DNA from 2 places in the Pseudoalteromonas aliena SW19 genome. Region 1 is predicted to be linked to the other one. Evidence: riboswitches for the same ligand, from Rfam matches in the RefSeq annotation. Region 1 holds a riboswitch; the other holds the start of a gene.
The links. Region 1 has a riboswitch for lysine ahead of dapA (4-hydroxy-tetrahydrodipicolinate synthase). Riboswitches for the same ligand answer to the same signal wherever they lie in the genome.
Positions count from the first base shown of each region.

Region 2: another riboswitch for lysine. It lies ahead of lysC (lysine-sensitive aspartokinase 3); the one in region 1 lies ahead of dapA (4-hydroxy-tetrahydrodipicolinate synthase).

Region 1 covers NZ_AQGU01000022.1:446,784-452,999, forward strand. The annotation lists gene PALI_RS04195 (OmpA family protein) at 472-1,536, opposite strand; gene PALI_RS04200 (protein adenylyltransferase SelO) at 1,763-3,172, opposite strand; gene PALI_RS04205 (DNA-3-methyladenine glycosylase I) at 3,184-3,879, opposite strand; lysine riboswitch at 4,071-4,271, shown strand; gene dapA (4-hydroxy-tetrahydrodipicolinate synthase) at 4,401-5,285, shown strand; gene PALI_RS04215 (2,3,4,5-tetrahydropyridine-2,6-dicarboxylate N-succinyltransferase) at 5,301-6,041, shown strand; gene PALI_RS04220 (PLP-dependent decarboxylase) at 6,041-6,216, shown strand, end outside.
Region 2 covers NZ_AQGU01000025.1:626,582-632,797, forward strand. The annotation lists gene PALI_RS08380 (4'-phosphopantetheinyl transferase family protein) at 2-760, shown strand; gene lysC (lysine-sensitive aspartokinase 3) at 820-2,223, opposite strand; lysine riboswitch at 2,299-2,471, opposite strand; gene nhaD (sodium:proton antiporter NhaD) at 2,573-3,820, opposite strand; gene PALI_RS08395 (hypothetical protein) at 4,043-5,314, shown strand; gene PALI_RS08400 (condensin complex protein MksE) at 5,320-5,883, shown strand; gene PALI_RS08405 (coiled-coil domain-containing protein) at 5,880-6,216, shown strand, end outside.

The DNA.
Region 1 (6,216 bases):
CTGATTATACCGACTATAAATATTATGAATAGTGGTTAGGTTAAAATCTATTTTCATGAATGTTTGTTAAGTAAGAATCATTGCTATTTAACCTTAACTCTGGTTAAGGGATTTACTAACATATTGAATTATTGTGATATTTAAATTTATTTTTTCTAGTCAGAGATTTTCAGTGAAAACAAGGCGAATTTACGCGTCAATAGCGGGTCTATTGCAAGTAAATTCAACGCAGTTAGCGTTAAAAATAGCTGCTCGAGATGGGTTTATTATCCAGAGTTCAGGTTATTTATAGTTTTATCGACAGTTGATCCGCATCCATGTAGTTGTATATCAGAAAATTTTAACGCAGTTAGGCGTCAGGTTTAATCCCTCAAATTGATAAAGTACCATTGTTATAACGTTACCTACTTTTAATATACGCATAAAAAAACCCAGCGCGTGGCTGGGTTTACAAAACTTAAATTCTAACTATTAACGCTTAACTTTTACGCGCTCAACAGTTGATACATGAGCTTCAACACGACGGTTTTCTGCGTGTGCAGCTTTAGTATTAGCTGTATTTTTAAGACGTTCTTCGCCGTAGCCTACAGTACTAATACGATCTCTTGAAATACCATCTTTAACTAACTCATCAGCAACATCATCTGCACGCTTTTTAGATAGTTTTTTGTTGTAACTTGCGTCACCAACAGCTGAAGCATGACCTTCAAGTAATACTGTTGTCTCTGTATGCTCTTTCAAAAACTTTGATACCGCAGCAATGTCGTCAAAATATTGTTGCTTAACCATCGCAGAGTCATGTGGGAATGTAACTAATAAGCTAGTCGTTACCTTAGCTTCTTCATATAAAGTACATCCATCGCTATCAACTGCATCTGTCATTGGTGTGTTTGCACATTTATCATCTGCATTAACAACACCATCATTGTCGCTATCAGCAGGAGTTGCAACTGGTGCTTCAACAACTACAGGTTCTGGTGCCGGTTTAACAGGCTCAGCAGGTGCAGAGTTTTGGCCAAATAAGTAGTTAATACCAATTTTAGCGCCTAAATCTGTATAACCTTTATCAAGACCTTGGTAAACAGCTGTTTCTGCATTTACAAATAAGCCGTCTGTGATGAAATGTTGGTAACCAACACCTACATTTAAAAACGTATTATCTTTAACAACGTCAATTTCTTTAATACCGAATAAACCGTAAAAAGGACCGCCATTAAAGTGGTACAAACCGTCAATGCCGTAACGCTCACCGTCAACATTGTTGCGGTTACCATTTACTTTATCAAAAGCGTTAAAATCCATGTCTGCATATTCAATTCGTGCACTCCAGTAATCACTGAAACGGTAGCCTACTTCGGCACCCCAACCAGTCGATTCATTGATATCAAGGCCAGCTTGAGCGCGGATGTTTTCCCATGAAGCATCGTAGTAATCACCGAATGCACCAATGTAAAAGCCTTCTTCTTTATCTGCAGCAAATGTAGATGCACTAGTTGCAGCTAGCGCAATTGCGATTGCAAGTGATTTTAATTTCATTGTTTTGTTCCCATTTTTTAACAACTAATAAATTGTAGCTAATAAACTCTAGCTCAACCAGTTTTGTACAGACTACCTTAACCTTTGTTAATCGATACTTAACGAAAACAAAGTTTATTTTAATTGCATCGGATAATACCACTCGAACATGGCTTACCCTAGCGATGGCGTGTTTACGATTAAAAATGGCTCTTTATAATCATGCCATTACATTTACAATCAATGATTAAGTACCACAAAAAGTGCGATAACCATTGTCACTCTCTGGCACAACCTGGAACTCTAATAATTCTTCACTCGCTAAATATGGGTTATTTATCACTTTCGTAAAGCGATTTAACACATCACTTGAGCCAAATTCATTATACTCGGTAATTATTTTTTCGATGATGTGATTTCGTGGAATGGCTCTAGGATTAGCTTGGCGCATTGTTTGATAGCTATTTTCATCAGTGCGGTGATGCCACTTTATAGCCCACTGTGCTAGCACGTCTGGCACTGTCGCTTTATATTTCAATGATTCAGTTAATGCATCAAAGGTATTGGTGTAATCTAATTGATGGTCCTTTAATAATTTTAATAGCTCACCAATCAAATCACTGTCGTCAATATCTGCTTTTGCCAACCCTAATTTTTGTGCCCACATTGCTGTAAATTCAATATTAAACAGTTCAGCAAAGCTATTAATATGTGGCGTCATTAACGAAACAGCTTGTTCATCATCGTCATGAATTAGTGGTATTAAGCTCTCTGCTAAGCGTGCACAGTTCCAGTTAGCCATATTTGGTTGATTCCCAAAAGCATAACGACCTTGTTTATCGATAGAGCTAAATACAGTATCAAAATCAAAGCTATTCATCATGGCACACGGGCCGTAATCAATGGTTTCTCCACTCACTAACGTATTATCTGTATTCATAACCCCATGTATAAAGCCAACACGCATCCAGCTCACAACTAGCTTAACTTGGTTTTTAATCACAGCGCCTAAAAATGCTAAATAGCGCTGCGATCCTGTACCAGTTATTTCTGAGTAATGTCGCTCTATAGCTAAATCAGCTAAATTTTTAAGTCCTTCAACATCGCCTTGCGTCGCTAAATATTGAAACGAGCCAACTCGAATATGGCTCGTCGCTAAACGAGTCACTATGGCGCCTGCTTGTGGCGGGTTGCGATAAACCGTTTCGCCACTGCCAACGACGGCTAAACATCGGGTAGTTTTAATGCCTAGTGCATGCATTGCCTCGCTCATTACGTATTCACGAATAGCGGGCCCAAGTGCACAACGGCCATCACCCCCTCTTGAATAAGGAGTAGCACCAGAGCCTTTTAATTGAATATCCCACAACTGGTTTTTATCATCATTAATAGCACCCAGTAAATGCGCTCGCCCATCACCTAAACGTGGTGAAAAATGTCCAAATTGGTGCCCAGAGTAACCAAGTGCTACTGCAGGAATTGCCTGTTTTTCGTTACCGCTAAAAGTGCTAGCACGTAAATCAGCAGCAACGTTAATATTAAACTCTTTTGCTAAGCTCTCATTCCACAGCAATAACTGAGGAGAGGCAACACTTGCAGGGAAATCTTCTATCGCAAAGTTTTCGGCTATTTGCGTATATCTTGGCACTAATTTCATGGTAATTCCTATTATTGCTGACTTATACCAACGCGGTTGTCACCTACACCATAGGCCACAATTAAGCTCAGCTCTTGCATACTTAAGCCACTTTGCTTTTGCATTTCATTAAAAAAAGCTTGGGCTGCACTCAATGACTTTTTAGTTTGTAAGCCGCCATCTATAATTTTATGGGCACGCAAATAATTCTCTACATCGCGTGATAGTAAAAAAGTATCTTTACCAAGTGCTCGTAGCGCATAAGGCCCTGTATTTCCGCCTAAACGCGCGCCATGCTTTTTTAAATACGCCCATAAACCAATAATATTGTCTGCTGGCCAATTAGCGACAAACTGGCTAAAACTGCCATGTTCTTGTGCTATTTCGTGGATCATGTAAGCATTTTCAGTAATTGTTTTTACTTTTTTATAGTTACGAACAATACGCTCATCCGTTGCTTTTTGTTCCAGCATATCGGGGGGCATCATTAATAACTTATCAACGCTAAAATCCCAAAAAACCTCTCTAAATCCCGACCACTTATTATTAATGACTGACCAATAAAAGCCGCTTTGAAATACTTTTCGAGTAAATTCTTCCAGCCAATCGTCGTCACTTAACGTGCTTAGTTGTTTTTTAGATAGTGGTTTTGCAAGTAATAACTTAAGCATTTTTTCAGAGCCTTTTCGCTCTACCGCTCGCTTATAAATATCGCTAAATTTTTCCATACTAATTAAATACCTCACTACTTATGTTGCTAGTGTACGAGAAAAGCAGCCAATACGTAACCACTCCCATTATCGATGAATTAATCTATATTTAGCCGCTTGACACCCAGACGGCTAAAATGCTTTAATCGCTGCAATTACCCTATTTAAATTGCACAGGTTTGTAAGTTTTACTCTTCAAACAGGTGCAAAGGGCTAGAAGAGGTGCGTTATTCAGGTAGCGTATGTTAGGAGCGCAAACTCCAGTGAGCATACGTGAGGGGAATTAACGCCGAGAAGTAATCACTTTTGCGAGGTGTTTATTTCGGGCGACTAGGTTGAACCCTAGCGACTGTCACCAATAGCTGCTTATAACAAGCAGCTTATTAGTTTGGTGGAGAGCTTCTGGTCTTAAATATTAAGGCCATGCGCCCTATTATTTTAAGCCCATTCGCTCTTCGAATTATTAGTTCGAACGACGTTAATGCGGCTCCTTCCATAAAGCTTTTTAACTCTTCGAATAACTTATAAGTTCGTGAGAGATGACCAATAACTTCAATATAAACGACTACACATTATGGACCGCGCTCGTTACGCCATTAGATCAACACGGCGATGTTGACTACAACACGTTAACTAAACTGGTTAGCGATCAAGAAGCGGCACATAACGGTATTTTACTACTTGGCAGTACGGGCGAAGGTTTGGCACTAACGCTTAACGAGCAACAAGCCATTGTTGAACACGTATGCCAGCTAAAACCAAGTGTACCACTTATGGTTGCCGTGGGCGGTAGTAACTTAAAGCAACAAATTGAGTGGGTTAACTACTGTAATACACTCCCAATTCATAGCTTTTTACTTGGCTCACCGCTTTATGCAAAGCCCGGCGCTGTAGGTCAAACTCATTGGTTTGAAAGCCTACTCGATGCAAGTGCTCATCCGTGTATGCTTTATAACGTACCGGGCCGCAGTGGTGTCAGTATTCCTGTTCAAACAGTGACTAACTTACAAAATCATAAAAAATTATGGGCGTTAAAAGAAGCCAGTGGCGATATTGCTCAGTTTGAGGCTTATCGCCAAGCCGCGCCTAATTTAGCCTTATTTAGTGGCGACGATGCGCTAATGCCTTATTTTGCCCAAGCTGGCGCAAAAGGTTTAGTGTCGGTAGCTGCAAACGCATGGCCCGCACAAACTCACGAGTTTGTTAAACGTAGTTTAAGTGGTCAACATCCTAATTTATTTGCTCAGTGGACTAGTGCCATTGATAGCCTATTTGCTGTCGCAAACCCCATTCCCGTAAAGGTATTGATGCATTTGCAAGGCCGCTTAAGCAGCCCACAACTTCGTCCACCTTTAACACATCTTGAGTTAACTCAAACCGATTGCATCACAACTGCAAACAACACCATTTTATCTTGGCATTAAATACAGGTTTTTATAATGAGCTGGTTAGAACTATTAAATAATTTAGAATCGGGCGCAGTACGCGCAGCATCACAAAACGAAAGCGGCCAATGGCAAGCTAACGTAGAAGTAAAGCAAGGCATTTTAGAAGCCTTTAAAAATGGCACTAATACTGAGTTTGCAGGCGGCTTTGTTGATAAACATAACTTAGCTCCACAAGAGTTTAGTACTGACGATGGCGTGCGTATGGTACCGGGTGGCTCGAGTGTTCGCCGTGGTGCTTATGTGGCTAAAGGCACCATTATTATGCCACCAGCGTATGTAAACATTGGTGCATATATCGACGAAGGCACAATGGTCGATAGCCATGCATTAGTTGGCTCGTGTGCACAAGTAGGTAAAAACGTACATTTAAGTGCTGCAGTGCAGCTTGGTGGTGTACTTGAGCCAATTGGTGCAAGCCCAGTAGTGGTCGAAGACGATGCATTTATTGGCGCTGGCTGTATTATTGTTGAAGGCGTGGTCATTAAAAAAGGCGCAGTACTTGCCCCTGGCGTGCGTTTATCAGCAACTATTCCGGTATACGACTGCGTAAACGAGCGCCAACTAGATAAAGGCGAGCCTATTCCTGAATATGCCATTGTAATACCGGGCTCTCGTCCTGCGTCAAACGAATGGGCACGCGAGCAAGGTCTAAGCATGTCGTGTGCGTTAATTGTTAAATACCGTGACGAACAAAGCGATGCATCATTATTACTTGAAGAGGTTTTACGATAATGAGCTTTTTAAGCACGTCTATCAAAACTGCTGTAAATACTATTACACAACAACTTGATACACCTTTTTTTGTTTACGACTTAGATAGACTAAACACGCATCTTGCGCGTTTAGTTGCGCAGACCGATGTAAAACTGTGGTACGCCGTAAAAGCAAACCCACTGTCTAAAATTAT
Region 2 (6,216 bases), on a different contig from region 1:
TATGACCACACATTATTTTGAAAACACATTAAGCATTACCTCAACTCAATTGGCGAAGTTACCGTTAGCTAATCACAGTATTTTACTCTTTAATGCTAAAACACTTGAGCTTAGTGACTTTAATTTGCCTGATTGCTTAAGCTCATTTGAGCTATCAGTTATAAACCGTAGAAAAAGCCCGCAAGCTAAGCAAGAATATTTAGCTTCGCGGTTATTGTTAAAACACCTTATTAAAATAACGCAGCCGCAATATGTGCTCGTAGCGCTTAATAAAATGAGTACAGAATTTGACGAGACAAGCTCAAAACTGAAAATACACGTGGGTGATGATGTTATTAATACCTGTATTTCGCATTCGCATGGTTTAGTTGGGGTCGCGCTTAACCTTGATAAAAGTGAATTTGGTTTTGATGTTGAAAAAGTAAGCTTAAAGCGCCCATTTGAAAAACTCGCCAAGCATTTTTATCATAATGATGAAATTACACTTATCACCAAGCCCACTAATACCCAAGCCCAAGCAGATACATTTTTCAGAATTTGGACATTAAAAGAGTCACTTGCTAAGGCCACCAGCCGCCCCATTGCAAAGCTACTTAGCCCTAATGTGTTTGACGAGTTAAATAGTGCAAAGCTGAGTGCTAGCAGCAATCGCGTTGCGGTAACTAATAGTAGTGAGAGCAATGTTTGTTTTGATGTAAGTGTGGTGCATAAAAAAAGCATCGACTGGCGATGCTTTTTATTAAGTGACTTTGTTAATTAATTTTGTTAACTGATTTTACTAGGTAATTTTACTAGTTGATTTTCCTGAATAACCGTTACTTACGCAGCAAAATCATTTTCTAATAAACGGCTATGAATAGATTGCACTACGTTATCTGACTCAGTTTGCTCTACTAAAAAGCACAAGTTGTGTTTACTCGCACCGTGACAAATTAATCGAATATTAAAGTCTTTTAGTACACTCATTAAGTTCATTTCGTGTTGGCGTAATTGAATCTCAGAGCCAATAAGTGCCACCAATGTTAGGTTATTTTCTACCGACACATGGCAAAACTCTGCAAGCTTATCTAGGCATTCTTGATCAAGCTCTGGGCGCGAGGCGTTTTGCGCGTTATCAAGCGTTATGGCTACGCTGATTTCTGAGGTGGTTACCAAATCTACCGATATATTATATTCGCTTAATAGCGTAAATACGCGGGCTAAAAAGCCGCTTGCTAGTAGCATTTCTGGGCTTTTAAGAGTAAGCAAAATTTGGTTTTTACGTTGTGTTACTGCGCGTATACCTGGTTGTTGCGACTTTTCACGTTCAATCCATGTACCACCACGTTCTGGCTCGCGGCTCGAACCAACAAATACGTTAATGTGACTACGGCTTGCGGGTAAAATAGTTGCGGGGTGCAATACTTTTGCACCAAAGGTCGCCATTTCAGCGGCTTCGTCAAAGCTTAAGCGTGCAATTGGTGTCGCTTTTGCGCACAAACGCGGATCGGTGCTAAAAATACCCACAACGTCAGTCCAAATATGCACGCTTTTAGCATTAATTGCTTCAGCCAATAGTGCTGCACTGTAGTCTGAACCACCTCGTCCTAGCGTTGTGGTTTGGCCGTTCTCGTCACTGCCAATAAAGCCCTGAGTGACAATTACTTGAGCATCTAACAGCGGGATTAAATGTTCTCTAGCGGCTTGCGCTGTGGCTGCAACATTGGGCGTTGCTTTACCAAATTGGCTATCAGTTTTAAGCACCTTGCGCACATCAAAGCGATCTGCGTTTAAACCTTGTGAACGAAGCACCTGAGCAAACAAATACGACGACAAACGCTCACCAAAGCTAAGTAGCTCGTCGTGTTGTTGATCGGTTGTTAGTGACTCTTGAGCTAATGTTTGAAATGCCTTTAGGGTTTCGTTAAAGCCAACCGCTAAATCGGCATCTAGCGATAATTCATCTAAAATAGTGTGTTGAATAGCAAGCACGCCGTTTATGTGCTCTTGGCGCTCACTTGAGGTAATACTTGATTTACACAGTGCAACTAAGTGGTTAGTTACGCCGGCACTGGCGCTCACGGCAACAATACGTACGCTTTTATCTGCAACAATAATTTCGCTACAGCGACTCATCGCTTCAAAGTTTGCAACACTGGTTCCGCCAAATTTGGCAACGATGTAATCTGATTTTGCGCTTAACTCTGTTTGAGGCACTGTTTGTAGCGCTGGTTGGGTAGTCATTTAGTCTCCTTTCGCGATATCCAAATCGCAATAAAACAAGAAGAACTTGGCAAAGGAATGCTTGAAGATAAGTCCACTGCCAGAAGCTCTCCACCTATATTGGTGACAGTTTTGAGGATTCAGCCCCATAAACCGAAAAACAATGACGACGTATCATTATTTTTCTCGGCGAGTACTTCCCTCCTTAATGATCATCGGCTCTCGTCGCCTACCATTAAGTACCTAAGTATCGCACCTCTTCTGAATGTTTTATTAACCAGTGGCTAATAAAACAAAACCCCACTAAGTAGCGGGGCTTTGAAAGTTATCGTTTAGACGTCTAGCTGTCAAGCATTTAATAATTTATGAGTTAAATAAAACTGCCCATATAATACGAGCCCGCATATCCAACCGTGTAACAAATTAATAAATGCAGCGATAAACGCAAGTAGCTCATAAAGGTAAGCGCTTTAACTTTACTCATAGCAATAATGCCCGCAGCCGAGCCAATGATCAGCATTGAACCGCCCACGCCCGTTGCATACGTAAACGACAACCAGTGTTGTTGGCTCATTACTATATCTGCTTTTAATAAAGCAGCAGTAAGCGGTACGTTATCGACCCCTGCTGATAATATGCCCATTAAGTAGTTTGCGTACTCGGGTGCCATTACCGTGTATAGATCGGTAAATTTACTTAGCATACCAATTTCTTTTAGTGCGCCAACAAGCAGCAGTACACCAACAAAAAATAGCAATGTGTCGTATTCTATATCGCGAACAAAGTCGATTATGTCTTTGTTTATGTCTTTTTTCCGCATTAAAAATTGCGCGACTAAAAACATCACTGATAAGCCAAACAAAAAGGTAAGTAAAGGCGGTACGCTGTAAATTACACTCAGGGTAAGTGTGCTCACTACGGTAGATAAAAATATAACAGCAATGGTAATGTCGGTTTTTTCTATTCGGGTTTTACCCGCACCAGCAAACTCAACACGCCCTTTCATACCGATAGACAATAGCGCAGCTAGTAGCATAACACTTGCAAGTGCTGGCGCGATAAGTAGTAGTAAATGACCTATGGTTACTTTGCCATCTAAAAATATCATCAGTGTGGTTACGTCACCGGTTATTAGCGATACCCCACCTGAGTTAACCCCAAACACGATAAGCGTGGCATATTTAATGAGTTTTTTAGGTTCAAGTTTTAACGACATTACAACGGCTAAAGAGATAAGCGTAGCCGTTACATTATCTGAAATCGACGAAAACAAAAACGCAAAGCCACCTACCAAAAACATGAGCTTTTTTTCGCTAATGCTTTTTGGCATAACACGATGAACAATATTTTCTATAAACCCTTTTGAATTTAAATACGCGACAAAGGTCATTGCAGCCATTAAAAATAGCCATAATGAGGCAATTTCTAAAATATTTTCGTTAAGGAGGTGTTGAACTGAATCGGAGCTTTGTCCGTGAAGAGGGTAGATAAAAAGAAGAATCCAGCAAAGCGTACCAAAAAATAATGTAGTTTTAGCTTTGTTGACATGGATTATATCTTCTATAACGATGAGCAAAAATGCAATCGCTATCAGGGTTAGAATAGTCGAGGAAACCATGGTAGATAAACAACCTTTGATATAGTTTTAAAGAACACGCAAAACAGAACCTTTCGCATGTGTCTGTTTTCGGCGCGGATTTTAGCACTGCCGCCGTGCAAAAACTATTATTAAATGGTCTTAAAAACGAATACTATATACAGACAAGGTTAATTAAAAACACGTAATAATGAGTATAAACTCGATACTCAATAATAAAATACTAGGATGTAGTAACGCCTTATGATCCCAGCAAAAAAGCTACTTAATACCTTAACCGAACATTGGGGTGTATTAGAGCTGTTATTTAAACGTTTTAAAATGGCTGACTTTAGCCTAAAAGACGTACAAAACGCGATTAAGCAAAAGCAACCTACGTGGTCAAACGAACGCATTTATAAAGAAACAAATCGTTTATTAAACCAAGATATTTTAATTCCACTGGCTAAATCTTCTCAACTTGAAATAAATCGTGCCATTGCCGATTTTGCTACTTTTTTACTGCAAGAAGAGCACTTAGGCTTAGCGCAAGAAATTAGCGTATTAGTCGACGACCTAGCCCGTTTAGGTAACCGCCTAGATAGCGCTGGCGAAATAGAAGACTTTGACGATTTACGCCGCTACAGCCGTATTATGGATGATCGGGTGCGTAAAATAATGAAGCTATACGCACACAACGAAAATGCGATTTTAAACATTGTTGAACAAGCTAAATCTAACAATGCCGTGCAATCGCTGCAAAAGCGTTATAAAGCGGTAACAGAAGCGTTTGACGAATACATAGAGCCAATGCTTGAAATGGTTGATATTCGCGGTGATTTTCATGCGTGTTTTACCCTCATTGAAGAGCAAATAAGTAAGCAAATACTACACATTGAGCGTTCAGGTAAAGCCTACAACGACAAACGTATGCTTGAGCAACTGCGTACTCGTATACTCGAAATGCATTTAATGGGCAGAGAAAGTTTACGTAAAAGTGCCGACATGCTTATGCCACTGCGCGAAGAGCTACGCCGTAATAACTTAATTACTCGCCAAGCATCAAAAGTACTTGGGCTTGTGCGTAAAAATGGCGTAGACAACATGCTAAGCGCAGTACAGCCACACTTTGTGAGCGATGCACAGCGATACTCGCTTGGTCAGCAACGCCATATTGTGGCTTACATGGCAAGCTTGGTTGAATTTGAGCACGAAGAATACCAGTTACCCGATCAACAAGATGTGCCTGCATTTGTAACGCCTAATATTCCTGACTACAACGATGTTAAAACCAGCTTTGCTAAGCGCTTTAATAAAAAACGCAAAAAGCCGCAGCCCTTGCTGCAATTTTTAGACGAAAGCTATCCAGATCTCGATGCCGACGAAATGCTATTTTTGTATCAAAAATTAGTCAGCGACAGCGATATTAAAATAATTCAAAGCGATGAAAAAGCCCGCGTAAACATTGCCGGTCAGTACTTTTCTTTATATCCATTTAATTCAGAGCCTCAGTTAGATACAAAGGCAGATAAGTAACTCTTATGATAGAAACCACTACAACACACATAAACTTAAACGAGCTAACTCATCTACAAGCCATTAATAAAAAATTAGTAGCGGGTTATCACATTTGCGAGCAAGACAACGTAATGTGGCAAGAGCTTGACCAACACATAGAAGACTACACCGCCCTATTTACCGCCCTAGGTCACGATTTAAAACGCGATAGCCGTGGCTTTTATTATTTTGGTAGCGACGAAAGCACGCCAAATATGGGCAAAATATCTCGTGCTATCGCACTCACCATTTACATTTTAATTGAGCACTACGCCAATACGGGTAAAGACCCAATGCGCGCATTGTTTGACGACGTAAACGATTTAGAGCTTATGCAAACGCTGGTGCAAATTAACAAACATTTGTTTGATCAACTTGAGGTGTTTTCGGGCTCAGATCTGCGCAAAGACGTATACCTGCGCATGGTACGCTTAGGTTTAGCCCGCGAAGTAGAAGGCGGCTTTATGCTACAAGCGCCAATTCACCGTTATATTGATGCACTAATGGAAGTAAATGAAGAAACCTACCTAACAGAGGACGAGGAATGAAAAATCTATATGGACTAAGTAAACTCGCCCTACTTAACACCGCAGGCTATGCAAAATGTGTGATCCCGCTTGATAAAAGTAGCTCTATTTGCGCGCCAAATAACACAGGTAAAAGCTCGGTTATTAACGCCCTGCAGTTTCCGCTTATTAACGATTTACGCTTAACAGAATGGGACGGGCACGATTTAGATGAAACCCGAAAGTTTTATTTTTCATCCGATCAGTCGTACATTTTACTAGAAGCTAACCTGCCCCATGGCTCGGTAGTCATTGGCGTTGCAGGACTTGGTAAAATTGCCGGTTACGCGCATCAGTACTTTTGCTACCAAGGAA